Regions from separate parts of the Halomonas sp. DP8Y7-1 genome, predicted to be linked through region 1. Evidence: predicted binding sites of a transcription regulator. Region 1 holds the regulator's gene; each other region holds the start of a gene.

The links. The regulator sigma-54, encoded in region 1, starts transcription at its own class of promoters, with help from an activator protein. The targets are predictions, from matches to a motif close to TGGCACNNNNNTTGCTNT.
Region 2: the regulator sigma-54 is predicted to act here: its motif matches at 7,074-7,091, upstream of KUV41_RS16495 (hydrogenase small subunit).
Region 3: the regulator sigma-54 is predicted to act here: its motif matches at 4,320-4,337, upstream of KUV41_RS02580 (HAD-IIB family hydrolase).

What each region holds. Positions count from the first base shown of each region.
Region 1 covers NZ_JAHVIN010000012.1:115,089-124,873, reverse strand. The annotation lists gene KUV41_RS14860 (ABC transporter ATP-binding protein) at 1-711, opposite strand, end outside; gene KUV41_RS14855 (calcium/sodium antiporter) at 959-1,900, shown strand; gene KUV41_RS14850 (KpsF/GutQ family sugar-phosphate isomerase) at 1,934-2,941, shown strand; gene KUV41_RS14845 (KdsC family phosphatase) at 3,026-3,592, shown strand; gene lptC (LPS export ABC transporter periplasmic protein LptC) at 3,589-4,164, shown strand; gene lptA (lipopolysaccharide transport periplasmic protein LptA) at 4,209-4,739, shown strand; gene lptB (LPS export ABC transporter ATP-binding protein) at 4,739-5,464, shown strand; gene KUV41_RS14825 (RNA polymerase factor sigma-54) at 5,657-7,069, shown strand; gene hpf (ribosome hibernation-promoting factor, HPF/YfiA family) at 7,250-7,558, shown strand; gene ptsN (PTS IIA-like nitrogen regulatory protein PtsN) at 7,565-8,047, shown strand; gene rapZ (RNase adapter RapZ) at 8,294-9,175, shown strand; gene KUV41_RS14805 (HPr family phosphocarrier protein) at 9,178-9,447, shown strand; gene KUV41_RS14800 (hypothetical protein) at 9,511-9,785, shown strand, end outside.
Region 2 covers NZ_JAHVIN010000013.1:108,900-118,684, reverse strand. The annotation lists gene KUV41_RS16525 (hydrogenase expression/formation protein) at 1-822, opposite strand, end outside; gene KUV41_RS16520 (hypothetical protein) at 863-1,261, opposite strand; gene KUV41_RS16515 (HypC/HybG/HupF family hydrogenase formation chaperone) at 1,392-1,721, opposite strand; gene KUV41_RS16510 (HyaD/HybD family hydrogenase maturation endopeptidase) at 1,777-2,565, opposite strand; gene cybH (Ni/Fe-hydrogenase, b-type cytochrome subunit) at 3,211-4,017, opposite strand; gene KUV41_RS16500 (nickel-dependent hydrogenase large subunit) at 4,031-5,845, opposite strand; gene KUV41_RS16495 (hydrogenase small subunit) at 5,845-6,942, opposite strand; tRNA gene KUV41_RS16490 (tRNA-Met) at 7,303-7,379, shown strand; gene KUV41_RS16485 (M18 family aminopeptidase) at 7,619-8,950, opposite strand; gene KUV41_RS16480 (carboxy terminal-processing peptidase) at 9,125-9,785, shown strand, end outside.
Region 3 covers NZ_JAHVIN010000003.1:165,108-174,892, reverse strand. The annotation lists gene KUV41_RS02595 (polyphosphate kinase) at 1-896, shown strand, start outside; gene KUV41_RS02590 (hypothetical protein) at 1,176-2,564, shown strand; gene glyA (serine hydroxymethyltransferase) at 2,807-4,072, shown strand; gene KUV41_RS02580 (HAD-IIB family hydrolase) at 4,375-5,316, shown strand; gene KUV41_RS02575 (glycosyl transferase) at 5,313-6,533, shown strand; gene dsbG (thiol:disulfide interchange protein DsbG) at 6,614-7,519, opposite strand; gene KUV41_RS02565 (sugar phosphorylase) at 7,716-9,506, opposite strand; gene nrdR (transcriptional regulator NrdR) at 9,700-9,785, shown strand, end outside.

The sequences.
Region 1 (9,785 bases):
GCGGGGGTCCTGCTCGACGTCCAGAGAAGCGGGCGTACCGTGGGCCATGACTCTTCCGTCCGCTACCACATAGACATAATCGGCAATGGACAAGGTCTCCTTGATATCATGGGAGACCACCACCGAGGTCAAGCCCAGCGCCTGGTTGAGACGACGAATAAGCTGAACCAGCACACCCATCGAGATCGGATCCTGACCGACGAATGGCTCGTCATACAGAATCAGCTCGGGGTCGAGGGCCACCGCACGCGCCAGCGCCACTCGCCGCGTCATCCCGCCAGACAGCTCCGAAGGCATCAGATCGCGAGCACCACGCAGCCCGACCGCTTCGAGCTTCATCAGCACCACATCGCGCACCATGCTCTCCGGAAGATCCGTATGCACGCGCAGGGGAAACGCCACGTTCTCGAACACGCTAAGGTCGGAGAACAGCGCACCGCTCTGGAACAGCATGCCCATGCGTCGCCGCATCTGGAACAGATCCTTGCGCGATAGTCGGTGCACATCGTGCCCGTCGATCAGCACCCTGCCGGCGCTCGGCGCCAGCTGCCCGCCGATCAACTTCAGCAGAGTGGTCTTGCCGGTACCACTGGGGCCCATGATGGCCGTGATCTTGCCGCGGGGAATGGAGAGATCCACGCCACGAAAGATATCTCTATCGCCGCGCGTGAAATGCAGGTTCTCCACCTCCACCAAGGAGGAAGCCGTCATCGCAGTCCCCAAACAATGATGGTCGCCATGAAACAAACGCCGCTGCCTCGCTCGCTGCAAAACGCAGACGGGCTACGCCACGACCATGGAACCAGGAAGCATGATAGAGCGCGTTGCCATGCGCTCGGTTTTCGAACATCGTATCTTAACTGAAACATGCCACGCCAGTGCAGCGGCTGCGCGCTTGCGCGCAGGATGTTGGCAGGGTTCAATGGGCGCCCTCGATATTCATCATCAGGTTGTCCGCATGTTGTTACCGCTCGTCGCTGTCGCTCTTGGTCTTGTTGGCCTGCTATGGAGCGCCGATCGCTTCGTTGGCGCGGCCGCTGCAACCGCGTATCGCGCCGGCATGAGCATCATGCTGGTCGGCATGACCATCGTTTCCATCGGCACCTCCGCCCCGGAGATCGTCGTGTCGGTGATGGCATCCCTGGATGGCACGCCTGACCTTGCTACCGGCAATGCGCTGGGCTCCAACATCGCCAACATCGCGCTGGTACTGGGCGTGACCGCCCTGGTCGTACCGATTCCGGTGCGTTTCAGCATCGTTCGTCGCGAACTGCCACTACTGCTGGGCGCGACCGGACTGGCCGGCTATGCCCTGGCCGATGGCCAGCTGAACAGCGTCGACGCGGCCCTGCTGCTGGCCCTGCTGGTGTTCAGCATCTGGTGGCTGTTTCGCGCAGACGAAGGGCAGCAGGAGGTCGCCGGCGAGATCCCCGGCATGGCGCTGGGCAAGGCCCTTGTCTGGCTGGTCGTGACCCTTGCGGTGATGATCGCCAGCTCCCGCGGGCTGGTCTGGGGCGCAACCGAGCTGGCACGCTCCTTCGGGGTGAGCGAGCTGGTCATTGGCCTGACCGTCGTCGCTATCGGCACCAGCCTGCCCGAGCTTGCCGCCTGTGTTGCCAGCGCCCTGAAGCGTCACCACGATCTCGCCATCGGCAATGTCATCGGCTCCAACCTGTTCAACATGCTGGCCGTGCTGCCCGTACCTGGCTTGCTGGCACCGGGGGCCACCGACCCTGACGCCGCGGGGCGCGACTTCCCGGTCATGCTCGGCCTGACGCTGGCGCTGGCGGCCATCCTGCTGTGGCAGCGCCGCGGGCGCGTCGGACGCATCGTCGGCGCGCTGCTGGCAGCCAGCTACGCCTTCTATCTGTTCTGGCTGGGTACCTCCCTGACAGCCTGACCCTTGTGACAACGGTGGTAAACGGCAACAATCATGGCCATGACCAAATTTCCCGACGGGGCGTCGCCCTCGACACCCATCAATGTTCGCGCTATCGCCCGACGCACGCTGGAACTGGAGCGCGACGCGGTCGATGCGTTGATTCAGCGCCTCGATGAGGCCTTTGAGCGCGCCTGCACGCTGATCCTGGCCTGCCAAGGACGGGTGGTGGTGACAGGCATGGGCAAATCCGGCCACATCGGCGGCAAGATTGCCGCCACTCTGGCCAGCACCGGCACCCCGGCGTTCTTTGTTCATCCCGGTGAAGCCAGCCATGGCGACCTTGGCATGATCACCCCAGGTGACGTGGTCCTGGCGCTGTCCAATTCCGGCGAGACTGCCGAAGTTACCGCCTTGCTGCCTCTATTGAAGCGTATGGGCATTCCGCTGATCAGCATGACCGGCAGGCCCGGGTCGACCCTGGCGCGCCACGCCGAGGCCCATCTGGATGCCGGCGTCGAACGCGAGGCCTGCCCGCTCGACCTCGCCCCCACATCCTCTACCACGGCAGCGCTTGCCCTGGGTGACGCCCTGGCCGTCGCTCTGCTTGAATCCCGCGGCTTTACCGCGGAAGACTTCGCGCTGTCCCACCCCGGCGGCAGCCTGGGCAAACGCCTGCTGCTGACGGTGGCAGACCTGATGCATACCGGCGACAGACTTCCCGTCGTGGCGACTGGCTCACCGCTCAGAGATGCTCTGCTCGAGATCACCCGCCAGGGCCTCGGTTTCACCTGCGTAGTGGCCGATGACGGTACCCTGGCGGGCGTCTATACCGATGGCGACCTGCGCCGAACCCTTGACCGCCACCAGGATTTCAGCACCCTGAGCGTGGACGATGTCATGACCAGTCCCGGACGGCGCATCCGTCCCGACACCCTGGCGGCGGAAGCCGTCAAGCTGATGGAAGACAGTCGCATCACCGCTCTGGCGGTGGTGGATGACCAGCAGCGCCCGGTTGGCGCGCTACACATGCATGACCTGCTGGCAGCAGGTGTCATTTGACGCCTGGCCTGACGGCACTCCGGGCGCTACAGCCGGGCAGCTGCCGTCACACCTTCTGCCCACTCAACATCAAGGATCGCCATGATGGCCCACGACCCACTTGCCTCACTCTCCCCTGACCTGGTGCAACGACTTGGCCGCGTGAAGCTGCTGGCGCTGGATGTGGACGGCGTGCTGACCGATGGGCAGCTTATCTTTCATGCCGACGGTACGGAACTGAAGGCCTTCAACACCCTCGATGGCCACGGTATCAAACTGGCCAGGCGCGCGGGAATCGACGTCGCTCTGATCACCGGGCGTAGCTCACCCATGGTCTCCCAGCGCGCCAAGGCGCTGGGCATCCAGCACGTCCAGCAAGGTGTCGAACGCAAGCTGCCGGCGCTGGAATCGCTGTGCGCCGAGCTGTCGCTGTCACTGGAAGAGGTGGCCTATTGCGGAGACGACCTGCCCGACCTGCCGTGCATTGACCGCTGTGGCGTGGGCATCAGCGTGCCAGGCGCCCCGTTCTACATTCGCGAACGCGCCCGCTGGGTCACCGAGCGCGGCGGCGGTCATGGCGCAGTGCGCGACATCACGGATACCTTGCTGGCTGCCCAGGGCCGCCTCGACGGCGTGGTGGACAGCTATCTGAAGGACGGACCCCTGATATGACATGGCGCTCACTGCGGCCCGGCTTCCGTTTCTGGCTGGTCATCCTGCTGCTGGTGCTGGGCGGCGGACTGGCCCTGCTCGACCCGCGGGACGGCACTGTGCCCGACCTGATCACCGACGATCAGGCCGGCGAGCCGGACTACTACCTGATCGATGCCACCCTGACGCGCTTCGACACCCAGGGTGCGCCCCATCAACGCATTACGACCCCGCGTCTGGTGCACACCCCGCTGGATGACATCACCCGCGTCGACCAACCTGACATGGAGCTTGTCGATGACAGTGGCCGCCTGTGGATCGCCACTGCCACCGACGGCGAACTTGGCCCGGACGGCAACCCTCTGACACTGACCGGAGATGCCCACCTCGAGGCCCCTGCCGAGCGCTGGCAGCTGGATACCGAGGTGTTGGTCTATGACAGCGATTCAGGCCACGCCTGGAGTGAGACGCCTGCGGTATTGCGCCAGCCCCCCCAGGAGATGCGAGGCGAGCGCTTCGATGCCTGGATCCATGACAATACCGCCCGTCTGACCGACAATGTCACCGGCTATCATCCGCCAGAGCCTCAATAAGCCAGAGCCGCTCTCAGCCCGAGCCCTAACAAGGAGTCACTTCCATGATGCGTCCCCGTCCCGCGCTACTGCTCGCCCTGGCCCTGGGCCTGACGAGCGTCGCCACCAGCACCGTCACTCTGGCGCTGGAAAGCGACCGCAGCGCCCCCATTCAGGTAGAGGCCGACCAGCTGGACCTGGATGACCGCGCAGGCACAGCGGTGTATACCGGCGATGTGCGTATTCAGCAGGGCAGCATGCTGCTGACCGGTGAGCGTGTGGAAATTCAGCGCAACGACCAGGGTCAGCTATCCCGCGCCACGGCGACTGGCTCCCGTGCCTATCTGGAGCAGCAGCCTTCGCCGGAAGAGCCGGTGGTCAAGGGCTGGGGCAAGAAGGTGGTCTACCATGTTGCCGAGCGCCGCATGGAACTCATCGACCAGGCGGAATTGCACAAGGCCAATGACACCTTCGACGGCGCCTACCTGGAGTACTTTCTCGATCGCCGCGTCGTCCAGGCTCGCTCCAGCGCACAGGGTGTCGACGGCCAGCAGCGCATTCGCATGACCCTCGAGCCGGAAAGCCAAGGAAACTGATGAAGACTCTCCACGCTCGCCATCTGGCCAAGAGCTACAAAAAGCGCCGCGTCGTCCAGGACATCAGCCTGTCCATCGAACAGGGCAGCATCGTGGGCCTGTTGGGCCCCAACGGCGCCGGCAAGACCACCTCCTTCTACATGATCGTCGGACTGGTCAGGGCGGATGCTGGCACCATCAGCATCGACGATGACGACCTGAGCCGCGCGGCCATGCACCAACGGGCACTGGCGGGTATTGGCTACCTGCCCCAGGAAGCCTCCATCTTCCGCAAGCTGTCCGTAGCCGACAACATCATGGCGATCCTCGAGACCCGCAAGGACCTCGACCGCGACGGTCGCCAGGCGCGCCTTGAGCAACTGCTCGAAGACTTCCATGTCAGCCACATTCGTGACAACCCGGGCATGAGCCTGTCCGGCGGGGAAAGACGCCGGGTCGAGATCGCCCGAGCCCTGGCCACAGAACCCGCCTTCATTCTGCTCGACGAACCCTTTGCCGGGGTGGATCCGATCTCCGTCGGCGAGATCAAGTCAATCATTCGCCAGCTCAAGGCTCGTGACATCGGCGTCTTGATCACCGATCACAACGTGCGCGAGACGCTGGACATCTGTGACCGCGCCTACATTGTCGGCGACGGCCAGATCATCGCCGAAGGCAGTGCCGAGTCGATCCTTGCCAACCAGCGCGTCAAGGAAGTCTATCTCGGCGAAAACTTTCGCCTTTGACCACCATGGGCGCTGCCGGGCCGCTATGTTGGCAGGGTCTTCATGGCGCCCGCTCGACCTTGCACTGACGCGCATGCGGAGCACAGCAAGCCCTGCGCGCCATCCCCTGCCCACAAGTTGGCAAGAAGCTTGCATGGTACCTGACCCGCCGTTAGGGTAAGGCTTTTCAGCTCCACGAACGGAAGTCACATCATGGCCCTCAAGGCGTCACTGCAGCTGAAGATCGGCACCCAGCTGACCATGACCCCTCAGCTGCAACAGGCTATTGGCCTGCTCCAGCTTTCCACGCTGGACCTGCGCCAGGAAGTCCAGCAGGCGCTCGAGGCCAACCCGATGCTCGAGCTGGAGGATGAATTTGGCGAGCTGCAGGTCAAGGACAGCAAGGACGATGACTGGGCCGACGAGATCCCCTCCGAGCTAACGGTCGACAGCGACTGGTCCGATACCTATCAAGACCTTGGCACCGCCCCGGCCGGCAGCGCCGAGGCGCCCGACTTCGAGCGCCAGGCCAGCGGGCAATCCCTGCATGGCCACCTTAGCTGGCAGCTGGCCCTGCTGGACCTCAATGATAATGACAGGCGCATCGCAGAGTGCCTGATTGACGCGGTCAACGGCGATGGCTACCTGGTGGGACACCTTGACGATATCGCCCAGGGCCTGGCCGATGACGACGCTGCTGCCCCGCCCCTGCAGGACGTGGCGTCGGTACTGGCCAGGCTGCAGCAATTCGAACCTACCGGTGTATTTGCCCGAGATTTGCGCGAATGCCTGCAGCTGCAACTGGACAGCCTGCCCCGTGACACCCCCCTTCTGCCCCAGGCGGGAAGACTGGTACGCCAGTTTCTCGAGGCGCTGGCCAGCGGTGATCGTCGTCTGCTGAAGCGCCGCCTGAGCCTGACCGAAGAGCAGCTGGACGATGTCATCGAACTGATCCGTGGCCTCGACCCTAGGCCTGGCAGCCAGTACGGCGACAGCGACAACGACTATGTCATTCCCGATCTGGTGGTCCGCCACACCGAAGAAGGCTGGCGCGTCGAGCTGAACCCTGAGGCGATGCCACGCCTGCGCATTCAACCCGACTATGCGGCCTTGATCCGACGGGCCGACAAGAGCCAGGACAACCAGTTTCTGAAGGACCATCTGCAGGAGGCGCGCTGGCTGATCAAGAGCCTGGCAAGCCGCAACGACACCCTGTTGAGGGTCGGACGCGAAATCATGGAGCGGCAGCTCGATTTCCTCGAGCAGGGTGAAGCCGCCATGAAACCACTGGTGTTGGCAGACATTGCGGCCAAGGTCGAGATGCACGAATCGACCATCTCACGGGTGACGACCCAGAAATTCGTGCATACGCCACGGGGAGTGTTCGAGCTCAAGTATTTCTTTTCCAGCCAGGTGGGCCAGGATGGGGATGCCCATTCCAGCACTGCCATACGCGCCATGATCAAGTCGCTGATCCAGCAGGAGCCGCCTCGCAAACCGCTGTCTGACAGCAAATTGGTGGAGCTGCTCGCCGAAGACGGTGTCAACGTCGCCCGACGCACCGTCGCCAAGTATCGAGAAGCGATGAATATTCCCTCTTCAAGCGAGCGCAAGCGCCTGCGCTGAGCCCGGTCAGATGGCTCGAGACAGGCAGCGAGCAGAGCGCGTAGCGCAGTTACATGAAAAGCGCAAGCGCTTGAAATATCGCACGACATCTGCGTCTTAATGCGTAGAAGCAGGGGGGTTTGCAGGATCGGAAAAAGGGTTACAATCGAGCTACCACCCGCAAGAGCAAGGAGCCTTGTCATGCAAGTCAACATTACCGGCCACCACGTCGAATTGACCGATCCCCTGCGTGACTACGTACAAGAGAAGCTCGCCCGTGTGGAGCGCCACTACGACAACATCACCAATGTGCAGGTCACCCTCTCGGTGGAGAAGGAGCGCCAACAGGCTGCCTGTACGCTTCACGCTGCCGGTGCAGACCTGCATGCAGAAGCCCAGGACGGCGACATGTACGCCGCCATCGACGCCCTTGCCGACAAGCTGGACCGCCAGCTCGTCAAGCACAAGGAAAAATCCCAAGCCCGCGCCCAAGGCGCCGGAATTCGCTGACCTCTCATGACATTGGATGCCATTCTCCCCCCCGAGCGCACGCTATTTGACGTCCCGGGGGGCAGCAAGAAGAGGGTGCTGGAATTTTTCAGCACCTTCATTGCGCAGAACACACCAAGCCTGGATAGCCAGGAAGTCTTCAGTCGCCTGATCGGCCGCGAACGTCTGGGTAGCACCGGCATCGGCAATGGCGTGGCCATTCCGCATGCTCGCAACCCTCACTGCAAGGCCCCTATCTCTGGCTTTCTCAAGCTGGCAGAGCCGATTGATTTCGACGCCATCGACGGCGAACCGGTGGACCTGGTCTTTGTCTTGCTGGTGCCTGAGGAAGCGGATGATGCTCACCTTGCCCTGCTGGGACAGGTGGCCGGGGTCATGAATGACGCCGATACCCGACATCGTCTGCGCCACGCGACGTCCCAGCGCGAGCTGCACGAGCGCTTGCAGGAAGCGATTCGCCAGCAAGCCCCCGGCGACGCCACGACCTGACGGCACACGCCGAAAGCGCCTTGATCCTATGTCTTGATGGCGCACGCCTTGCCTGGCGCCTTGACGAATGGCGCCTCGCTAACAGGGGCCTCGCTGATGGGGAACTCGCTAATTAACCTCTAGCTGATTGCCATTTAGCTGATTACCATCTAGCTAGATAGCACGCTCTGATCGAGCGTGATCTGGCCGTCACCGCGCGGTTGACACCAACTGCCCTCTTATCGCCCCCTGCCAAGGAGACAGGACATGCAGCTCGTGATCATCAGTGGTCGCTCTGGCTCGGGAAAGTCCGTGGCGCTTCAGGCTCTCGAAGACCTGGGCTTCTATGCCATCGACAACTTGCCAGCGACGCTGCTGGGGTCACTGGTCGAAGAGCTGGAGAATGGACATTCACAGCGCATTGCCGTCAGTGTCGATGCACGCAATCTGCCCGAGGCGCTGGAGCGTTTTCCCGCGCAGCTGACGGCGCTGAAGCAAGGTCCCATCGACTGTCAGGTCGTCTACCTCACCAGCGACGCGCGGATTCTGCTGGAACGCTACTCCCATACTCGACGCCGTCACCCGCTGACCCGCAATACCGACATGACCCTGGCCGAGGCCATCGAGTCCGAGCAGAAGGCGTTGTCTGGCATTCGCGACCTGGCAGATCTGATCATCGACAGCTCCCGCCTGTCCGTACATGAGCTGCGTTCACGCATCGCCGAGCAGGTGGCCGATCATCGCAGCGGCCAGCTGAGCCTGACCATCGAGTCCTTTGGCTTCAAGCGTGGCGTGCCCCCCGACGCCGATATCGTGTTCGATGCACGCTGCCTGCCTAACCCCTACTGGGAGCCATCGCTGCGGGATGCCAACGGCTGCGATCAAAGCGTGATCGCCTTCCTTGAGCACTATCAAGACGTCGCCGACATGAAGCGCGACATCCTGACCTGGGTGCGCAACTGGCTGCCACGCTATCAGGCCAGCCAGCGCAGTTATCTGACGGTGGCCGTGGGCTGCACCGGGGGTCAGCATCGCTCGGTCTACCTGGCCGAGAGCATCGCCGCGGCGCTGGTCGACGACCACCCGAGAATACGCCTGCGCCACCGCGAGCTTGGCCAACAACGTCGTCTGGACAGCGGGGCACAATGAGCGTGGCCAGACGCGAGCTGACCCTTACCAATCGCCGCGGGCTGCACGCTCGGGCGGCCACTCGCCTGGTCACCTGCTGTCAGGCGTTCGACGCCTCCGTGACCGTGCACCACGGTCAGCGCTGTGGGGATGCCGCCAACATCATGTCCCTGCTGATGCTGGCGGCCCCCTGCGGCACCGTGCTGACCCTGGAAGCAGAAGGTCCCGACGCCGATGCGGTGCTCGACGCCCTTGAGGCCTTGTTCGTCGCACGCTTCGACGAAGACGCTTGAGGCCCTCGGCCACTGCGCTGACCCTGCCCTACCCTTCGATTTCGCCTCGCTTCAAAGGACATCATGCAGCTTATCCAGACTGGCAAGTACACCGAGGTCCACTACGACCCGGACCAGGATGCCTTTATCAAGACCTTCACACCCAAGGCGAGCGATCGCTGGCGCTACCGCCTGGGCATTCGCCGCTACCCGGGACACAACTTTCGCTACGTAGCCCGTCGCCTGGAGCGCCTGGGAATCGACACGCCCACCATTCTTGACGCTCAGCGCTACCGTCTGGTCACCGCCAACGTCCATGGTGTGGCGCTGAAACAGCTGGTACTCGATGATCCCGCCTT
Region 2 (9,785 bases), on a different contig from region 1:
GGCCTCCAGCGTCTGTTCAAGCCGGACCACAGAGTCGGCGATGTCCTCAGGCGCCGCGCAGGCCACCTCAGGGATGTCGGACACTTCGATGACGTCGAGAATCAGCGCATCCTGGGAATTGAAATAACGCACCCGCCAGACATGCTCTAGCGCCGTGCTATCGATACGGCAATTGCCGTAGCCCCGGGACAGAATCGATACCTCGCCCTGGCCCAGCGCCAGCTCAAGATAATGAAGGTCCTCCGGGGTATGGGGCAGGAGCGACAGGTTGATGGCGTAGGGCTCATCGCCGGGACGGTGAGCGTGACAGCGCTCGACCAGCTCCGTGACGATAAAGGGGCCATTGACGACCCCTGCCGCCGTTTCCGGTGGGCAGAAAATTCGCTTGGGTGGCGTCTTCAGTGCGGCGCTGGGCACCCTGCCGATCTCGATTCGCTCGTCAGCCCCGCCATTGCCTACCGTGGTCACTCGCCATAGCCCGGCGAAGATGGACTCCTGTACATCGCAGGATGGCTCCCCCCTCGCACGCACCGAGACCTCTCCTTCCCCGAGTGTATCGGCCACCACCCGACGGTTTTCGTCGTCCAGCGGTGGAAGCTCAACCACCAGGTTGCCGCCTTCCGGCGTCCACCGGGACGCGGCGGTGGCCAAGGCCTTCAACGCCGTAAGAGCCGGGCGAATACGTTCGGGGTCTTCCACTTCAGGCAACGAGGCATGAAAGGTGCGCATGTCCGACGGCATGGGAAGATAGTCGAGTTCGGCACCTTCTTGACTGCCGGGCCCGACCCCACCCAAGGAGGGAGAAAAGTGGTTCAGCGTCATGATCCATTCCTTGTATAGGCCCGCCAATCACCCCGACGACTTATGACTGCCTGGCGATCAACTGGGCGTGCGGCGATGTTCCCTCGACGATAGCGCCGACCTCTTCGAGATAGTCCTGCCAGTCACGAACCCGCGACACCACGCCCTTTAGCTGACCTCGCTCGACGAAAACCAGAGAAGGCACCGGCCAGACCTGGAAGCGCTCTCTTATCAAGTCCTCGTCCTGTCGCTGGACAACCGCGGGGATAAACTTGCCAGCAAAGGCACTCACCAGCTCCGGGAGAATGGCAGCCACGTCCTGGGTTTCGAGATTGGTCTCTGGATCGCCACTCAACAGCAGTACGTGCAACCCCTCCTGTGAGATGAACGCCTGCAATTCAGCTCCCGCCAGGCAGGGATAGCCCAGTTCATTGATCAAGCGCCCCAAGGGTCCCGTCATCGCTCTCTCCCAACGACTCTCGCATCTTTTCTCACATCCCTTCTCTCACCAATGTCCTCCCGCATCCCGACTTTTTCGCCGAGCTTTTCCCCGAGTTTTTCCCCGAGCGGCCGCAACGCTCCAGCTTGCCTCAGCCGCTGGTCCTTCCGGCCCTACGGGCGGCCTCGAGGTGCGGCGGTAGTCTGGGGGCTTCTGCCTCCAGGTCCGCGAAGTAGCCTGCTTCCATGGCGCCTCCCTTGGCGACTAGCGCCACGGCGTCCAAGGCGCTGCGTATCAGCTGAGCTTCCTCCGGGTCGAGCACACGCCGAGCCGCACCCAGAAACACCAGCAGCCAATCGCCTATCTCCACGTCACCGATCAGCGCGATATCCACCTGTTCAGCCGCGCTTCCCGCTTCTCGGCAGCACAGGGCGAGCGAACCGGATACGTCCACCACCAGCATCGGTATGCCTACACACATGGCTGCCACCTATCGTGCGGTGAGAGCCTATCGACGATTGTGGCCAGCCCCATCCTCATGGCGGACCTCCCTCACGGGAGCAGCCAGTAGTGTCCAGACATGTGGGCCCTTGAATCGAAGAGCGGGACGCAGAGGGCTGATGATGTTGCCGCTCCGCCACGCGACTCGGGTCGGTCTCGGTATCGGTCTGGGTCTCGGTCTGGCTTGCCTGGACAAGAAATCGCGCGTCGCCAAGGCGACAAGCGTCTCGCGACGACGGGCGCTGTCCTTCGTAGTGATCCAGTGCCAGGGCTGGTGCGGCCAGGCCGACCTGATCCGCGATCGCCTCACGAGGACGCAGCGTCACCTTCCAGGCACCAAGCTCTTCCACGGCCAGCTGGATCACCTCATCGATACGGGCGGCTACCTCAGGGCGCAGCGACCCGCCGTAGTCATCAATGACCTGCGGCTGCACGCCGATCAGCGTGAGGTGTCGAGGCTGCCAACCCAGCAACTGCGCCGCCGCCAGCACCTCCTGAAAGCCCGTCTGATGCAGTGACATCTTCTTGGCTCCCATAAAGCTCGGAACCTCATCGTCACGCACGACATGGATCGTCGCAGGAGGAAGCCCGTAGTCGATGGCATCAATGACCAGCAGCTCGCTGCATGCCTGGATGTAGGGCAGCAGATAAAGACCCTGGGTGCCTCCATCCAGCACCGTTACCTGAGGGGGCACATCAAAACGTCGATGGAGAGCTTCAACCGCCCGAACGCCAAATCCCTCATCGGCCCAGAGCACATTGCCGATTCCCAACACCAATATCGACGATGCTTGGCTGTCATTGTTATCCATGGCTAAAGGCATTCGGCTCCCACCTTCAAAGGCGCTAAGTTCCCGTCATATCAGCCGCTGACACCGGTAAACAGAAGACAACATAAAGGTGCTCGGTATCGACATATAGGCATGTAAAAACAGTGAATTACTGAGCGAACACTAGCGCTTCACCAAACAAAAACTCAGTGTCGCAGAATAGCTCGGGCTGTAATCAAGAAAAAATGTCTCTATTGATCCAGCACAATTTAAAGGAAAAGTGGTAAGCACCCTGTCCATTTTCTTCCACTAACAGGCGACTTCATCGCTGGCACGGCACACATAGGTGAGATGCGTCTCGATAAGGTGTATCAAGAAAAGCCAGTAGTTACCCAGTCGCTCGTTAACGAGAGAGAAGCTTTCGCGACAGGGGCTATCGAGCAAGAGCTTTCGAGACAGAGGCTTTCGAGACAGGGCTTTCTAAACAGGCTAATGCGAGATATATCAACGGCCACTTATTTCTGCATGTTACGGAAAAGCTGGCACCTTTTCCTGACATCTAAAGGAGTTATCAACTGACAAGGATCGCTAGCGGGTTGGTAAATAGCCCGCTAGCGTGTGCACAATAAGGCCTTCTGCTTCTGGATCTTCCGAATCGTTTGAACCCTCTAAATCTTCGGGACCTCCTCAATCAGTGCATCAGAAGGGTTCATCGTCCTTGAAGGTACGTTCCCCCGAGATCATCGTCGAGACAATGCTCTGTCTCGACATGATGTCTTCGCGTATCGCGACGTACACGTGGATGATGATAAACACTACCATGACCCACATGCCAAGCCGGTGCAGGGTGTGAACATCCAGGCTCTGCCCTACCAGCGGAATGACCCAGCCAAACAGGCTGTCCTGCCAGCTCCCCCTGAGAGCCCCCTCAGCGTAAAGCGCCATACCCGTGACGATCATGAACAGCGTTCCCAGGGTGATAAAAAGGAACATTGCCAGCTGCGCCAGGGGATTGTGCCCCACGTACTTGCGCGGACGCTTTTCAAGGAAAAGGTACCAGCGCAGCTCGAACCAGACTTCACGCCACCATTCGCTGCGATGCAGCGGCAGTCTGAACAGCTGCTTGGCATGATGGTTACCCACCAATGACCAGTAGAAACGGAACAAGAAGCCAATGGTCAGTACGTATCCCGCGGTGAAATGCGCGAAACGGATGTAGCCAATCACGAAGTGATCGCTGGCCTCCCCGGAGACCGTCGGCAGCGGCTTGCCGATGAAATAGCCGGTGACGATCAGCACGAGAATCGCCAGGGCATTGGTCCAGTGCCATAGCCGTAACGGAGCTTCGTACACGTAGACCGAGGTCTGCCTGACGGAGTCAGGTAGCGCGCCGGCCTCAGTACCGGCGCCCCCTTCGCGTGATGCGCCCGGCTGGCCCGACACTTCTGGGTCAACAGAAGCCGCAGACGTCTGCGCAACATCCGGCGTCTTGGATTGCTGAGACATGATTCCTCCCCCGCTATCGCACGGTTACGCGGGACAGCTCTTCTCCGTCCTCGCTCATCACATGGGTGGAGCACGCCAGGCAAGGATCAAAGGAGTGCAGGGTGCGCAGGATTTCCACCGGTTCGTCCGGCCTTTCCATCGGGGTCCCCAGCAACGAGGCCTCGAAGGCTCCGATATTGCCTTCGGCATCCCTCGGGCTGCCGTTCCAGGTGGTGGGCACGATGCACTGATAGTTCTCGATCTTGCCGTCCTTGATGCGAATCCAGTGGCCGTTCATGCCCCTGGGAGCCGCCACGATACCCACCCCACGGGCTTCGCTGGGCCAGGAGGCGGGGTCCCACTTCTCGATGTTGGCCGTGGCGAGGTCACCTGCTCGAATATTGGCCACCAGTTCGTGCCAGTCATCGAGCATCATGGAGGCGCAGTAATGCGCCTCAAGCGCCCGCGCCAGGGTGCGCCCTATCGTCGAAGGCAGTGCCTGGCGTGGCGTAAGGCGGGTGCCGGCGAGCTGATTGAAGGCCGCCAGGGAGCTGTCGACCTGGTCGATGACAAACTCGTTGCCCTGGGAGTAATTGAGGATATAGCGGGCCAGTGGCCCCACCTCCATGGCGTGCCCGCGCCAGCGCGGCGACTTTATCCAGGAATACTTGGCCGACTCATCCAATTCCCGGATGTGGGTACGGGTGCCTACGGTTGCCTGGCCCAGCTCGTAGTGGTGTTCCGTCTCGCCGTCCCACGGGTGAAGCCCCTTTGACTCGTCGGCATAGCGATACCATGAATGGGCCACGAACTCCTGGATCTGCTCTGGATCGGTGGGGTCGACCTCGTGCACCTCGTCCCAGTTACCACCGACGATGGCACCGCCCTTCAATTGATCGGTGGACTTGTCGTAGTTGACCTTGGAGTAGTCGCCGTAATCCATCACATTGCTGCCAGCGAGACCGCCGCCATGGAGCCAGTCCTTGTAGAAGCTGGCAATGGCGATCACATCCGGCAGGTAGACGTTCTGGGAGAACGCAAAGGCCTCTTCCATACGAGCCCGAACGAAATTGAGTCGCTCCATATTGAGCGGAGCCCCGGCAGCCAGGTCACCGTCGATATTGATGGCGCAAGGCACCCCACCCACCATGTAGTTGGGATGCGGGTTCTTGCCGCCGAACACCGTATGGACCTTGACGATCTCCTTCTGCAGATCGAGTGCCTCCAGATAGTGGGCGGTGGCCATGAGATCCGCCTCCGGTGACAGCTTGTACGCCGGGTTGTCCCAGTAGCCGTTCTTGAACAGGCCCAGCTGGCCAGACTCGATAAAGGTCTTCAGACGATTCTGCACATCCCGAAAGTAGCCAGGGGATGACAGCGGATGGTTGGGGCCGGTCAGTTGCTGCAGACGAGATGTGGCCCTGGGATCGGCGCGCAGCGCATTGACGGGATTGACCCAGTCGAGCGCATGCAGGTGATAAAAGTGGACCACGTGATCGTGCCACTGCAGCACCTTTGCCATCATTTCCCGAATCAGGTGAGCATTTCGCGGGATGCGTATATCCAGGGCATTTTCCACCGCTCTCACCGATGCCAGCGCGTGACAGCCTGTACAGACGCCGCAGATGCGCTCGACAAAGGCCCAGGCATCCCGAGGATCACGGCCCTTCAAAATGACCTCAAGCCCACGCCACATGGTGCCCGTGGAGACCGCATTGCGAATGATATTGTTGTCATCCACATTGACCTCACAGCGCATGTGTCCCTCGATGCGCGTGACGGGATCCACCACGATGCGACGGCCGCTTCTATCCAGGTCGAACCCGTTGGGTGTGCGCGTCTGTGTCATCAGACCTCCTCCTTGCTGACAGATGACTGGCGCTTGACCTGCGCCCGTTTCAATGCGGTGACCGCGGCATGAATGGCGACCGCGCTGCCCACACCGGTCGCCACGGCACCACCGATCTGGTCGGCATTGGCCTCGATACCGAATTGGTGAACGTCCTGCAGGCGGGCGTACCAGGACCCTTTATCCCAAAAACCATCCTCCGAGCAGCCGATACAGCCGTGACCCGCCTGGATGGGGAAACTCACGCCTTCATTCCAGCGCACGGTGGAACAGGCGTTGTAGGTGGTCGGCCCCTTACAGCCGACCTTGTAAAGGCAATAGCCGCGCCTCGCCCCCTCATCATCGAAGGCCTCGACAAATTGGCCAGCATCGAAGTGCGGACGCCGATAGCATTTGTCATGGATTCGCTGGGAATAGAACATCTTCGGACGCCCGGTACGATCCAGCTCGGGCAGGCGATCGAAGGTCAGCATGTAGGTGATGACGCCGGTCATGACCTCAGCGATGGGGGGACAGCCCGGCACCTTGATGATCGGCTTGTCGGTGATGACCTTGTGCACTGGGGTGGCCCGGGTGGGGTTGGGCCTGGCGGCCTGAACACACCCGTGACTGGCACAGGAGCCCCATGAGATGACTGCCTTGGCATGGGCCGCCGCCTGCCGCAACTGGTCCACGAACGGCCGGCCTCCCACGATGCAGAACATGCCGTCTTCGTTGAGCGGTGGATTCCCCTCCACCGCCAGGATGTAGTTGCCCTTGTAGCGTTCGATGGTGTCGGCAAGCGCCGCCTCAGCCTGATGCCCCGCTGCGGCCATCAAGGTGTCGTCGTAGTCCAGCGAGATCATGGACAGCACCACATCCTTCACCAATGGGTGAGCCGACCGGATAAAGGACTCTGAGCAACATGTGCATTCCAGGCCATGGACCCACACCACCGGTGTGCGGGGCTTGGTTTCCATGGCGTGGGCAATCTTGGCCGTATAGGCGGGCCCCAGGCCCAGCGCTGCTGCAGTCAGAGAGCAAAACTTGAGGAACGAGCGACGCGTGACTCCCTGTCGGCGCATCACGTCGTAAAAGGTCTCGATGGGTTCCATCATCAACGACTCCCCTGTCGTGGTCGTCAATCGATCTTCAATCGGCGTTTGGCATCCTGCTGGCGATGACGTATCCATCGCGCGGGATCAGGACGGCTTTATGGCTAGCGCCGACGCTCACGGTCCACAAGAGAAAAGCAATACATGTGCCAACGACGTTTTCGTTATATCTTTCAGACAGGTAGCAGTATTTTCACGTTGCAGGGGGTAACCCAGCGACCGGTCGCTGTGCGCCAGATTCTCGGCCCAGCCGGCACATCAGCACAGGGCGGCAAGCAACTTGCCAGCGCCGCTAATCGGCCACACCGCCGCCTTCCAGCTTGACATTCCAGGTCAGCCAAGTAGAATGCAGCGCCATTGAAAGGCTACGTAGCTCAGTTGGTTAGAGCACATCACTCATAATGATGGGGTCCCCTGTTCGAGTCAGGGCGTAGCCACCAGATACAGAAAAAGCCCGTCGATCACTGATCGACGGGCTTTTTCGTTGTGACGAGATAGGCCGAGGGACCCTGACCTTTCCCCCAAGCTTCAGGGGCCGGTAGGCCTGGAAACAAAGATGACGGGGCGACTGTCTAGGGCGTGCCGTCTCTCTGCATCCTGCAGGGCGCTGATGCGGGATGGCTGATGCCAGCTGTCACATGCCCGCCCAGCGCCCCTATCTCGTTGGGTTCCTCGAGGGTCAGACCAGTGTCGGCTGGTTGAAAAACGCCGTCAGCACGCGAGTCAGATGCTCGACATCCTGGCTGCCCGCGGTCTCGCGAATCGAGTGCATGGCCCACTGCGGAACGCCAACATCCAGCGTAGGCACCCCAAGCTCAGTCGCGGTAATCGGCCCGATGGTGCTGCCGCAGCCCATGTCGGCCCGGGTGATAAAGGTCTGCACCGGCACGTCCGCCTGCTCGCACAGATCACGGAACATGGCGGCCGTGGCACTGTTGGTGGCATAGCGCTGATTGGCATTGGTCTTGATCACTGGCCCGCCATTGAGACTTGGGCCGTGCTGCGCGTCATGCTTGTCCTTGAAGTTCGGATGCAGGGCGTGGGCATTATCACAGGAGATCATGCGCGACGATTGAATCAGGCGAATGTAGCCTTCTTCCGTCCCCTCACCGACCTGCCCATTCACGCGCTTCAGCACGTCCGCCAGGAACGGGCCCTGGGCACCGCAGGCACTGGCACTGCCGACTTCCTCGTGGTCATTGGCCACCAGCACCATGCCCTGGTCGCCATCGGCATCCAGCATGGCCTCAAGCCCCATGAAGCAGGACAGCAGGTTGTCCAGCCGGGCACTGGCGATCAGCTCCTGGCGCAGCCCTACCAGTGACGGCGGCTGCAGGTCGTAGAAGCCCAGTTCGAAGTCCAGCACCTTGGCATCGCCGAGTCCGTGCTGCTGCTCCAGCCATGCCTGCAGCAGGCTCTCCAGAGTCGCGTCCTCATCGGCCTGCATGACGACCGGGGCCATCTGGGTCTGGGCATTCATCGCACGCCCGTCGTTGGCTTCACGATCCAGATGAATCGCCAGGCTGGGAATGATCGCAATCGCCTGCTCGACGTTGATCAGCACGCCCTTCACCTGGCCATTCGGCAATCTAACGTGAATGCGGCCTGCCAGGCCCAGATCCCGGTCAAACCAGGGCGACAGCAGCGCGCCGCCATAGACCTGAACGCCCAGCTGCAACCACCCCGCCGAACGCTGGGCAGCATGGGTCTTGAGTCGTAGATTGGGGCTGTCGGTGTGTGCACCGACCATACGCAGCGATGACAGAGGTTGCGTGCTGGGCAGGTTCACCGCAATGATGGAGGAGTCATTGCGAGTCACATAGAAGCGGTCGCCGGGAACCAATTCCCAGCTGTCGGTCTCCAACAGATGGCGGTAGCCCGCATCTTCGAGCCGCTGAGCCATGTTCGCAGTGGCATGCCAAGGGCTGGGTGAACGGCGAAGAAAGTCGAGCAACCGACTGAGCCTTTTGGCGCATTCGGTATCATCCTTTGGCAAGCACTCCTGTGACATGGGCGTCCTCTGATGCATGATAGTAATGGTTCAAGGTTTGCCCTTTACTCTGTTAACACGGTAAAGGACAAGGATTGACAGCAAGCTGCTACAATGCGAATCCGGTCCAAGGGACCCGCCGACCGAGTCGGTGTCAGACCGACGAGTGTACACGAATCCTGGAGTGCTTCATTGATGAGCCTGATTGAGTCTGCGGGTCGCGCCCTGGCGCTTTCCCTGCTGATCGCGGCCCCAACGGCGCTGGCCACTCCCACGCCCGGCGACGACCAGCGTCAGGCGGCCATGGAGGTGGCCGAATCGCTGCGTTACGGCCACTACGCGGATGTGAAGCTGGACGACCAATGGTCCAACCGCGCCTTCCAGCGCTACCTCGACGTGTTGGATGGACAACGCGCCTACTTCCTTCAAGACGACGTGGATGACTTCGGTGATCTACGCACCGGCATGGATGAAGCCTTGCTGGATGGCTCCCTGGCCAGGGCCTACGACCTCTACCAGCGCTATCACGAGCGCGCCGAAGCACGCCTTGACTGGATGCTGGACGAGATCGATGACCTCGACATGTCCTTCGATGGGCAGGGGCGACTGGAGCTGGATCGCGAAGACGCCTCCTGGGCCGCCTCTCAGGAGAGCCTGGACGAGCTGTGGCGCAAGCGCCTGGCCAACGCCGCCCTGACGCTGTCGATCAGTGGACAGGACGACGACAAGGTCATCGATACCCTGCGCGAGCGCTACGAGACCCAGAAGCACCGTCTTGAGCAGACCAACTCAGAGGATGTGTTCGGACTGATCATGGCCGCCGCTACCGGCACCGTGGACCCCCACACGGAATACC
Region 3 (9,785 bases), on a different contig from region 1:
GGGACCTGCGCAAGCGCACCCACCGTCGCCACAGCCCCTGGATTGAGCTGGACGCCAGTTCTGGCGGCTCGCTGCTGTCCCAGGTGGCCAAGCTTCTCGAGAACGTCATGACAACGCCTCCTCCCGCCCTGGAAGTGGAGCCATCACCGGCGCTGGAGGCGGTTCAGCCTCCCTCCCTGGCGGCGCTGGTGCAGCGAGAAGCACCTGCGCGGCTAAAGAAGCGCGACTATGTTGAACGCCTGTCCGAGTCTCAGGCCCGCCTGGCGGAACTGGCCCGCAGCGCCGCGCGCCAGCGAGTCCCGCTGGTGGTCATGTTTGAAGGCCACGATGCGGCGGGCAAGGGCGGTGGCATTCACCGCCTGACGTCTGCCCTGGATGCCCGGCTCTATCAGGTGCACCAGGTCGCGGCACCGACCGAGGAAGAGTTGCTGCATCCCTGGCAATGGCGCTTCTGGCAGCGACTCCCCAGGGATGGCAGGGTCGCGGTGTTCGACCGCTCCTGGTACGGCCGCGTGCTGGTCGAGCGGGTGGAGGGCCTGGCCGTGGAAGATGACTGGCGTAGAGGCTACGAAGAAATACGCCAGTTCGAGGCGCGTCTGCTGGAGCATGGGGCGGTAGTGGTCAAGCTGTTCCTTGCCATCGACAAGGATGAGCAACTGGCCCGCTTCGAGGCTCGCGCCGCCACGCCCCACAAGCGCCACAAGTTGACCGATGAGGACTGGCGTAACCGCGAGCGGTGGGACGATTACCAGCAGGCGATTGACGAGATGTTCAGCCAGACTCATGTGCCCGGTGCCGAGTGGACGCTGATCGACGCCAATGACAAGCGCAGGGCGCGGCTGGAGGTGATCCAGGAAGTCAGTCGGCGGCTTGCCGCCAGGCTGCCCTTGGCATGATTATCCCTTCGGGTCTGCCGGGTACCACAGCGACGGTGCCTGAGTCGGTCGAGAGGTGTCGTCGAGAGGTGTAAGAGTGGTGTGATAGCAGTGTGGCGTCAGGGCTGGCGTCATAACAAGGCTGTCGGCGGTCATGACGACAGGCTACAGTGATTCACTCAGGCCCATCTTGCTGGCGACCGGACGGATGGACCGGTCGGACGACTCAGGCGTTGCGACAGCCAATTGTTGAGATGGCTGAAAGGCTGATAACCGAATTCACAGGGGAGGTGAACCTCGATGAAGTATCTGATTCAACCGCGCCATGGGGCGCCACTTGCGCTGCTGCTGGCGCTGGGGTCCGGTATGGCGCAGGCCGATGCCGAGCGTCTTGAAGCGGACCTCAAGACGATGCTGGGAGGCGAGGGCACGCTGGAGATCGGTGACGTGTCCGATGAACTCTTCGGCAGCACCACCAGCGCCGAGGATCTGGTGTTGACGGGCCCTGATGGAGAGCGGCTCAGTGTTGCTCGCTATCTGGTCGAAGGTGACTACGAGTCGCCCGACGAAGTCGTGCTGGAAGAGGTGGAACTGATTGACCGTGGCGCGAGCATGACCCTCACCCGGTTGAGCTTCGAGGAGCCCGGTCAGGCGGTTCTGGACCTGCGTGAACTGCCCTGGGGCCAGGACAATCCCCTGGCGGGGCTTCGTCTGGAAGGCCTGGTCATGGACCAGAGTGAGGGATCGGTGGGCGCGGACCTGCCCTGGGGCGAGTTTCCCGGACAGATCAATATCGACAGCCTGGAAGCGACTGAGCTCAGCCAGGATGCCATCGGTAGCCTGGTGCTGTCGGGCCTGACGGTGGCGTTCCAGGGTGACGAGGACCTGGGCACCGGGACCTTTGCCCTGCCGTCGCTGAGCCTGACCGGCTTGAAGGGAATGGAAGGCGATTCGCCGACCGTCGACGCGCTTGAGCTGTCCGACTTCTCGCTGGATTCCGATCGTGTGGTGGCCTCCTTGGCCAGCCTGGTGGCGGATGGCGACATGACGGATGGGGCCTACAGCGGTCGCATGGAAGGACTGGCCCTGGACCTGGCGAAGATGATCGAGCTGGCACCGGCGGATGAGCGCACCCAGCTGCGCATGGTCGCCAATGTGCTGACCGGAGGCACCGGGCAGTTGACCCTGGATGCCGACATGGACGGTACCTGGGAAGCACAGGGATCCAATGGCCAGGTGGCCAGTCGCTTTACCATGACGGCCCGTGACGCCCTGCGTATCGGTTTCGATAGCGACCTGCCCGTCAATCTTCCCAAGGGCCAGGACCCCGCGACCTATTTCGCGGGCCTGAACGACTGGACCGAGCTGGATCTGCAGGGCGGCGATGTGTCGCTCGATATCGGCGATCTCGGCGTCTTCGGACGGATTGCCCCGGTGATCGCGGCGACCCAGGGAGTCTCGGAGGACGCGCTGCTTGAGCAGTTCCGGACCCAGGCGGAAGGCTTCGGCATCATGATGGGGCCCCAGATCGGGGCGGTGCTCAGCGGTATCGTCAAGATGATGGCGGGCGAAGCCAGCAGCATGCAGATCACCACCGAGCTTCCGCCCAGCCAGCATATTCAGAAACTGGCCAAGGAAGACCCGATGGGTCTGCCGGACGCGCTGTCGATGCAGGTCACGGTGGAGTAATCGCGGTAAAGCGGCGCATCGCAAGGGAAGGATGAGTCGCTGCGCCGACGGCGGCCACGTCGTCGGCGTCCAAATAACCGGCCTGTTCAGGCGTGGTTCAGTAAAACTAACCCCAAGATGAGAAATCATGGAACAGCTCATGACGGTCTTTCATGTGAAAGCGGTCATGGGCTGCGCTATTATGGCGGCCCGATTTATACGATTCTCTGTCGTCTTTCCCCTGCCGCGAGGTTATGCCGCCGATGTTCAGCCGTGATATGCAGATTGCCGGTTTCGATGATGCCCTGTTCGATGCCATGCAAAAGGAAGTGGCTCGTCAGGAAGCCCACATCGAACTGATCGCCTCCGAGAACTATGCCAGCCCCCGCGTGATGGAGGCTCAGGGTAGCCAGCTGACCAACAAGTACGCGGAAGGCTATCCCGGCAAGCGCTACTACGGTGGCTGCGAGTACGTCGACATTGTCGAGCAGCTGGCCATCGACTACGCCAAGGAGCTGTTTGGTGCCAGCTACGCCAACGTTCAGCCGCACTCCGGCTCCCAGGCCAACGGCGCGGTCTTCCAGGCGCTGGTCAAGCCGGGTGATACCGTCCTCGGCATGAGCCTGGACGCTGGGGGCCACCTGACCCACGGCGCACGTCCCAACTTCTCCGGCAAGCATTACAATGCCGTCCAGTACGGCATCGACGAGTCCGGACGTATCGACTACGAAGAAGTGGCACGTCTGGCCCGCGAGCACCAGCCGAAGATGATCATTGCAGGTTTCTCTGCCTACTCCCAGATCATCGACTGGGCTCAGTTCCGCAAGATCGCTGACGAAGTGGGCGCCTACCTGCTGGTCGACATGGCCCACGTGGCGGGTCTGGTGGCGGCGGGTGTCTACCCGACTCCGCTGCCCCACGCCCATGTGGTCACCACGACCACCCACAAGACGCTGCGCGGACCCCGCGGTGGCCTGATCCTGTCCGCCGAGAACGATGCCGACATCGAGAAGAAGCTGCAGTCCGCCGTCTTCCCTGGTGGACAGGGTGGGCCGCTCGAGCACGTGATCGCGGCCAAGGCGATCTGCTTCAAGGAAGCCATGGCGCCCGAGTTCAAGACCTACCAGCAGCAGGTGGTCAAGAACGCCCAGGTGATGGCCAAGGTGTTTATCGAGCGCGGCTACGATGTGGTGTCCGGTGGCACCGAAGATCACCTGTTCCTGCTCTCCCTGATCAAGCAAGGTTTGACCGGCAAGGATGCGGATGCCGCTCTGGGCCGCGCTCATATCACGGTCAACAAGAACGCCGTGCCTGGCGATCCCCAGAGCCCGTTCGTGACCTCTGGCCTGCGTATCGGCACCCCGGCGGTGACCACTCGCGGCTTTGGCGAGGCCGAGTGCGGCGACCTGGCCGGCTGGATCTGCGACATTCTCGACGTCATGGCCAGCGGTGAGTCCAGCGAGGCCGTTGAAGCGGACGTGAAAGCCAAGGTCGAGGCAGTCTGCGCTCGTCTTCCGGTCTACGCCTGAAAGCGGCAGGGTAAGCACCATCAGGAACCGTAGCCTGATGACGTAGCCTGCACGACGGAATGCCCCCATGAGTCCTGCTCGTGGGGGCATTTTTATGCTGGCGGCAGGCTCATCCTGGGGGCCGGCTAAGCCTGCCGGCTACTGCACCATGTTGGTGCCTGGGTGTGCACCTGTCCTGACCTCGGTGGATGCTTCGTTGTGCACATGTTTTTGCATGTGACTGTTTTATTTATCTTCCTTAACGCGGTGGCGTGCCCCTTGCTATGAGTCAAGGTGAACTCTTTTGATGCGAAGGCCCTGCCATGCACGCCACTGCCACGCCCTGCCTGGGCGACAGCGCTGAACCCCGCCTTCTGTTTACCGACCTGGATGGCTCTCTACTTGACCACCATGACTACGACTGGGCGCCTGCCCAGCCGTGGCTCGAGACGCTGCGCAAGGCCGGTGTCGGGGTGATTCCGGTGACCAGCAAGACGCGCAGTGAGCTGCTTGGCTTGCGCCAGGCGCTGGGACTTGCTGATCAGCCCTTTATTGCTGAGAACGGAGCGGTCATCGCCCTGCCCGACAGCTGGTGCCATGCCAGGCGCGAGGGTCCAGTGGGCCCCGATGGCCTGGTCATTCGCACCCTGGGTGTCGATATCGGACTGATTCGTCGGCGCGTGGCGATCTGGCGGGAGCGTCTGTCGGCGCGCTTTCTGACCATGAGTGAAATGGCACTGGAGGACGTCGTGGCGTTCACCGGCCTGGATGAACAGGAGGCACGCCTGGCGCGCCTGCGCGAAGGCAGCGAGCCGCTGCTGTGGGAGGACGACGATGCGCTGTTGCAACGCTTTCGCGAAGGTCTGGCAGGCGATGGCCTGCGCATGACCCGTGGCGGACGCTTCTGGCATGTGCTGGGGGACACAGACAAGGGCCAGGCGGTGCGTTGGCTGTGTGCGCGCTACGAAGCGTTGAAGGGCAAGCGACCGACCACCCTGTCCCTGGGCGACGGCCCCAATGACGTGGCCATGCTGGAGGCAACCGACGCCGCGGTGGTCATTCGCGGCCAGCATGGTCTGGATGTCCGGCCGGATCAGCCAAACCTCTACCGCAGTGAAGCGATGGGGCCACGGGGCTGGGCCGAAGGGGTAGCCCATTGCTGGGGAGCGAACCCTCAGGCCCTCGAGGCAGCGGCCAGGGGAGACCAGGGCGCGCAGACAGACGATCAGCATCACCATCTTGGCGGAAAAGAGGACGACGCATGAGCGATTTCCATCAGAACGGCATCATTACCGATTTTCACAACCTGACGCGTCGTTCTGCCGAAGAGCTTGAGGCGGACCTTGAGCAGTTCGCCAGACAGCGTCCGCTGGGGCTGATCCTGCCGTCGCTCTATTCTGAACTGGAAGGGCCGGCACTGGATGCGATCGTCGAGACCTTGTCGAGTGCAGACTACTTGTCCGAGATTGTCATCGGCCTGGATCGTGCCGACCGCGATCAGTTTCTGCGTGCTCGGGAATTCTTCTCCCGCCTGCCCCAGCACCACCGCATCCTGTGGAATGATGGACCTCGCCTGCGCGAGCTCGACGCCGACCTGTCTGCCGAGGGGCTTGCCCCACAGCAGCCGGGCAAGGGGCGCAACGTCTGGTTTTGTGCGGGCTATGTCCAGGCATCGGGGCGCACAGCAGCGGTGGGACTGCACGATTGCGATATTCTGACCTACGACCGCTCGCTGCTGGCCAGACTGATGTACCCCGTGGCGCATCCACGCTTCAACTACGCGTTCTGCAAGGGCTACTACTCGCGCATCGCCGAAGGCAAGCTGAACGGACGGGTGTCCCGGCTACTGGTCACGCCGCTGCTGCGGGCGCTGAAGATCATGCACGGGCCGCTGCCTTATCTGGACTATCTCGATAGCTATCGCTACCCGCTGTCAGGCGAGTTTTCCATGCGCACGGAGGTGCTCGACAACCTGCGCATACCCGCCGACTGGGGACTGGAGATCGGGGTGCTGTCCGAGGTGCACCGTGACCATTCGACCAACCGTCTGTGTCAGGTCGACATTGCCGATGTCTACGATCACAAGCATCAGCCGGTCTCTGCCGATGATGCCAGTGCGGGGCTCAACCGCATGAGCCTGGATATTGCCAAGGCGCTGTATCGCAAGCTGGCAACGCAGGGGGTGGGATTCTCCTCCGAGGGTTTTCGCACGCTGAAGGCGACCTACTATCGACTCGCTCTGGATTTGATCGAGTCCTACGACCACGATGCCACCATGAATGGCCTGAGCCTCGATCGCCACGCCGAAGAGCAGGCCGTAGAGCTGTTTGCGGCGAATCTGATCGAGGCGGGAAATGCTTTCCTCGACAACCCCCGGGAGAAGCCCTTCATTCCCAGTTGGAACAGGGTAAGAGCGGCGCTGCCGGATCTTCCACAGCGCCTTTATCAGGCGGTGGAAGCCGACAACGCCGGAGATGTCTAGGAGGGAGAGTGCCTGTCACGGGGCCTCGCCATGGCAAGGCCCCTGTGATGACAGAGCTGGTCCGCTCTGGTGCCAGCCCCTCAGGGGCTGGCGCTTCCCATGATGGTCTCGAACAGGGCCTGTCCCGGCAGTCCCTGAGTCATTTCGACCTTGCCATCATGGCGATAGACCATGCCTGGGGTGGCCACCATGCCGAAGCCTCGGAACAGCTCATGATTGCTCTGTAGACGCTGTTCCAGGTCGCGGGGTAGCTGGCGCATCGGCGTAATCGGATCACCCCCTTCGTGAGCGGCCAGGGCGGCAGAGGGGTCGTCCGCGGCCAGCATGGTGACCGCCTGGCGTGGGCTCGCTGGATCCAGTATGCCCACCATGACGTGGCGTAGCTGGACCTCTCCGCTCTCCACGAAGGGGCGGGTCATCTGCCACAGGCGGGTGCAGTATGGGCAGTTGGGATCGGTGAAGACGTACACCGTGCGCGGCGCGTCCGGGTCGCCATCAGCGATCCAGGCGCTGTCAGCCAGGTCCTGCCACACCGCTTCATCCTGAGGTCCTTGCACCAGTCGCTCCAGCGGCTCTTCTGACAGGTTGTTGGCCTCACCGTCAATCAGGTTGCCGACAATGGCGTGCTCGCCATCGGCAGTCACGAAGATTGTCATGGGCTGGCCTCGGTGGCTGGCAGCGTAGCCCTCCAGGCCTCCAGGGGCATCAAATTCTCCATGCACTTCCAGGCCTTCTTTCTCGAGGGCCTCGATAGGCGCGGGGTAATCCTTGGCTTCGACGCTGGATAGCGGCAGCAGACCGAAGGCCACCGCAGCAAGGGTCATGAAGGATCGCGGGTAACGCGGGCGCGATGGGGCATCGGGGCGGCGGGGGGTGTCCTGACTCATCGGTGTTCGGGCTCGCATGTCGTTGTCGGAGGGGCGCGCAGAGGTGACCTGATCATCCCGGTGGTAGGGCGGCCAGTGCTGTGACAACAGCTGGGACAACAGGATGAGAGGTCAGTTCGGTGGCCGGCCCGGTTGGTGGGGTTACAGATAAAGGAAACGCTGCAGTCATCAGCCGAGCAGCGCCAGGCGCCTGCAGCGCAGACGCCGGAGCCTTTGCGCTACAGGTGAGGCGTTCGAGGGGCGCGCAACGCAGCGAATCGTTGGTGCAGGCAGTGATGCAGTGTTTCCTGAACGCTCAATCATGACGCACCAGCCATAGTGAGCGATAGGGCGCCAGGGTATCGCAATGGCGCCATTCGCCGCCCTCCAGCAGGTCCTCCCAGCCAGGACGTTCGAGTTCCGCCATGACCAGAGGTTGCGGGCGGTCGGTAACATTATGGATCGCCAGCAGGCGACGGCCGCTGGCAATCGGCCCACGCTGAATGGCCAGCAATTGTGGCGCGGTTGGCACCACCGTCTGAGCGGCGTCGGGGTGGAAGCAAGGCTCTCGACGACGCAGTTCAAGGCGACGCGTGAGGGCGACGAATACCTCACGGGTCGGCGTGTGCCGGCTGTCTAGCAGCATCCCCAGTTCCTGGCGCTGCCAGCGTTTACGGTTGATGGAGCGCAGGCGCCCGCTGCGCTCGACGCCATCATGGTCATTCTGGGTAGCCGTCAGACAGTGAATGTAGACCCCGGGTATGCCCTTCAGGACCAGCATCAGGTGCTGACTCAACAAGAAGCGCTCGACCTGCCAGGGGTCGGGGCCTCGGCGGGTGCCGCTCATGGCATCGAACCAGGTGATGTTCAGTTCGTAGGGACTGTCACTGCCGTCGCTCTGGCGGCGCATGCTGACAAAGCCGCCGAAGCGCTGCATCAAGCCAACCAGAGCATCGATTTCGTGTTGCTCGAGCCAGCCTTCCAGCGGTCGTACCCCGATGCCGTCGTGGCTGGCCGTGAAGTTGAGATAGCTGCAGCCCTCTGGAAGCTCGGGCAGCGTGTTCAGCCAGCGGGCGATGGTGCCGGCCTCACCGCTGGTCAGGGTATGCAGCAGCAGTGGGGGCAGCGGGAACTGATAGACCAGATGGGCTTCATCCGGTGGTGTGTGCTCACGCTCCAGGCCAAAGTAGCTGATGTTCTCGGCGTGAGGCACGTTGGTCTCGGTGATGATCAAGGTGCCGGGAGCCACATGATCGACGATGGCGCGAAGCAGACGCACCACAGCGTGGGTTTCGGGAAGGTGAATGCAACGGGTGCCGGGCCGTTTCCACAGGAAGGCGACGGCGTCCAGGCGCACGATCCGCGCGCCCTGCTGAAGATAGAACAGCAGTATGCCGATGAATTCGATCAGCACGTCGGGGTTGGCAAAGTTCAGGTCGATCTGGTCCTCCGAGAAGGTGGCCCACAGATGGCGTACCCCCCGACGGGTACTGACCGGCACCAACAGTGGAGAACTGCGTGGCCGGACGACGTCGCTGAGATCCGTTTCCGGGTCCATCTCGATGAAGTAGTCACGACCGGGCAGGTTGCCGCCCAGGTAGTCGGCAAACCACAGCGACTCCCTTGAGACATGATTCAAGACCAGATCCACCATCAGGTCGTGGCGGCTGGCCAGCCGCCTGATGTCTCGCCACTCGCCCAGGGCCGGGTCGACCTCGCGGTAGTGAATGACCGAGAAGCCATCGTCGCTGCTCCAGGGAAAGAAGGGCAGCACGTGCACCCCGCTGAACACGCCAGCCAGTCGGCTGTGAAGAAAGTCATCGAGCACGGCCAGGGGAGGTTTGGGCGACGTCTCCTGACCGCTGTCCGAGCGAGATTCGTGCTCATCGATCAGCGAATCACCGTACAGAATCAGCCATTGATCCTTTTCACTCCACAGTTCGGTTCTTGCACCATGACGGTGCGAAAGACGGGCGCCCTGCGCTTCGATCAGGCGCAGCAGGCGGCGCAGCACTTCCTCGCTACGTTCTCCATAAAGAGGTGTCAGCAAGGCTTTGGCATGCTGCTGGAAGCGGTCTGCGTCCATCGCTGTGAGTGGTGGGGCCATGGCGTCCTCCTTGGGCGGGCGAGGCGGGAGGTTGCGCCTGTGCCCGACGTCTTATTGGCAGGATAATGCACAACATCAAGCACAGGGCGTGCCAACTGGCATCGCGCAAAGGGCTTGGCGGACGGTTGCGCTGGGCGAAAAAGGCCGCAACCGTTACACTATGGCGACATTTTCTCCTGCCGGACTGCCCGCTATGCATTGCCCTTTCTGTGGCGCTCAAGAGACTCGTGTGACCGATTCCCGGCTGGTTGCCGAAGGCGACCAGGTGCGTCGACGTCG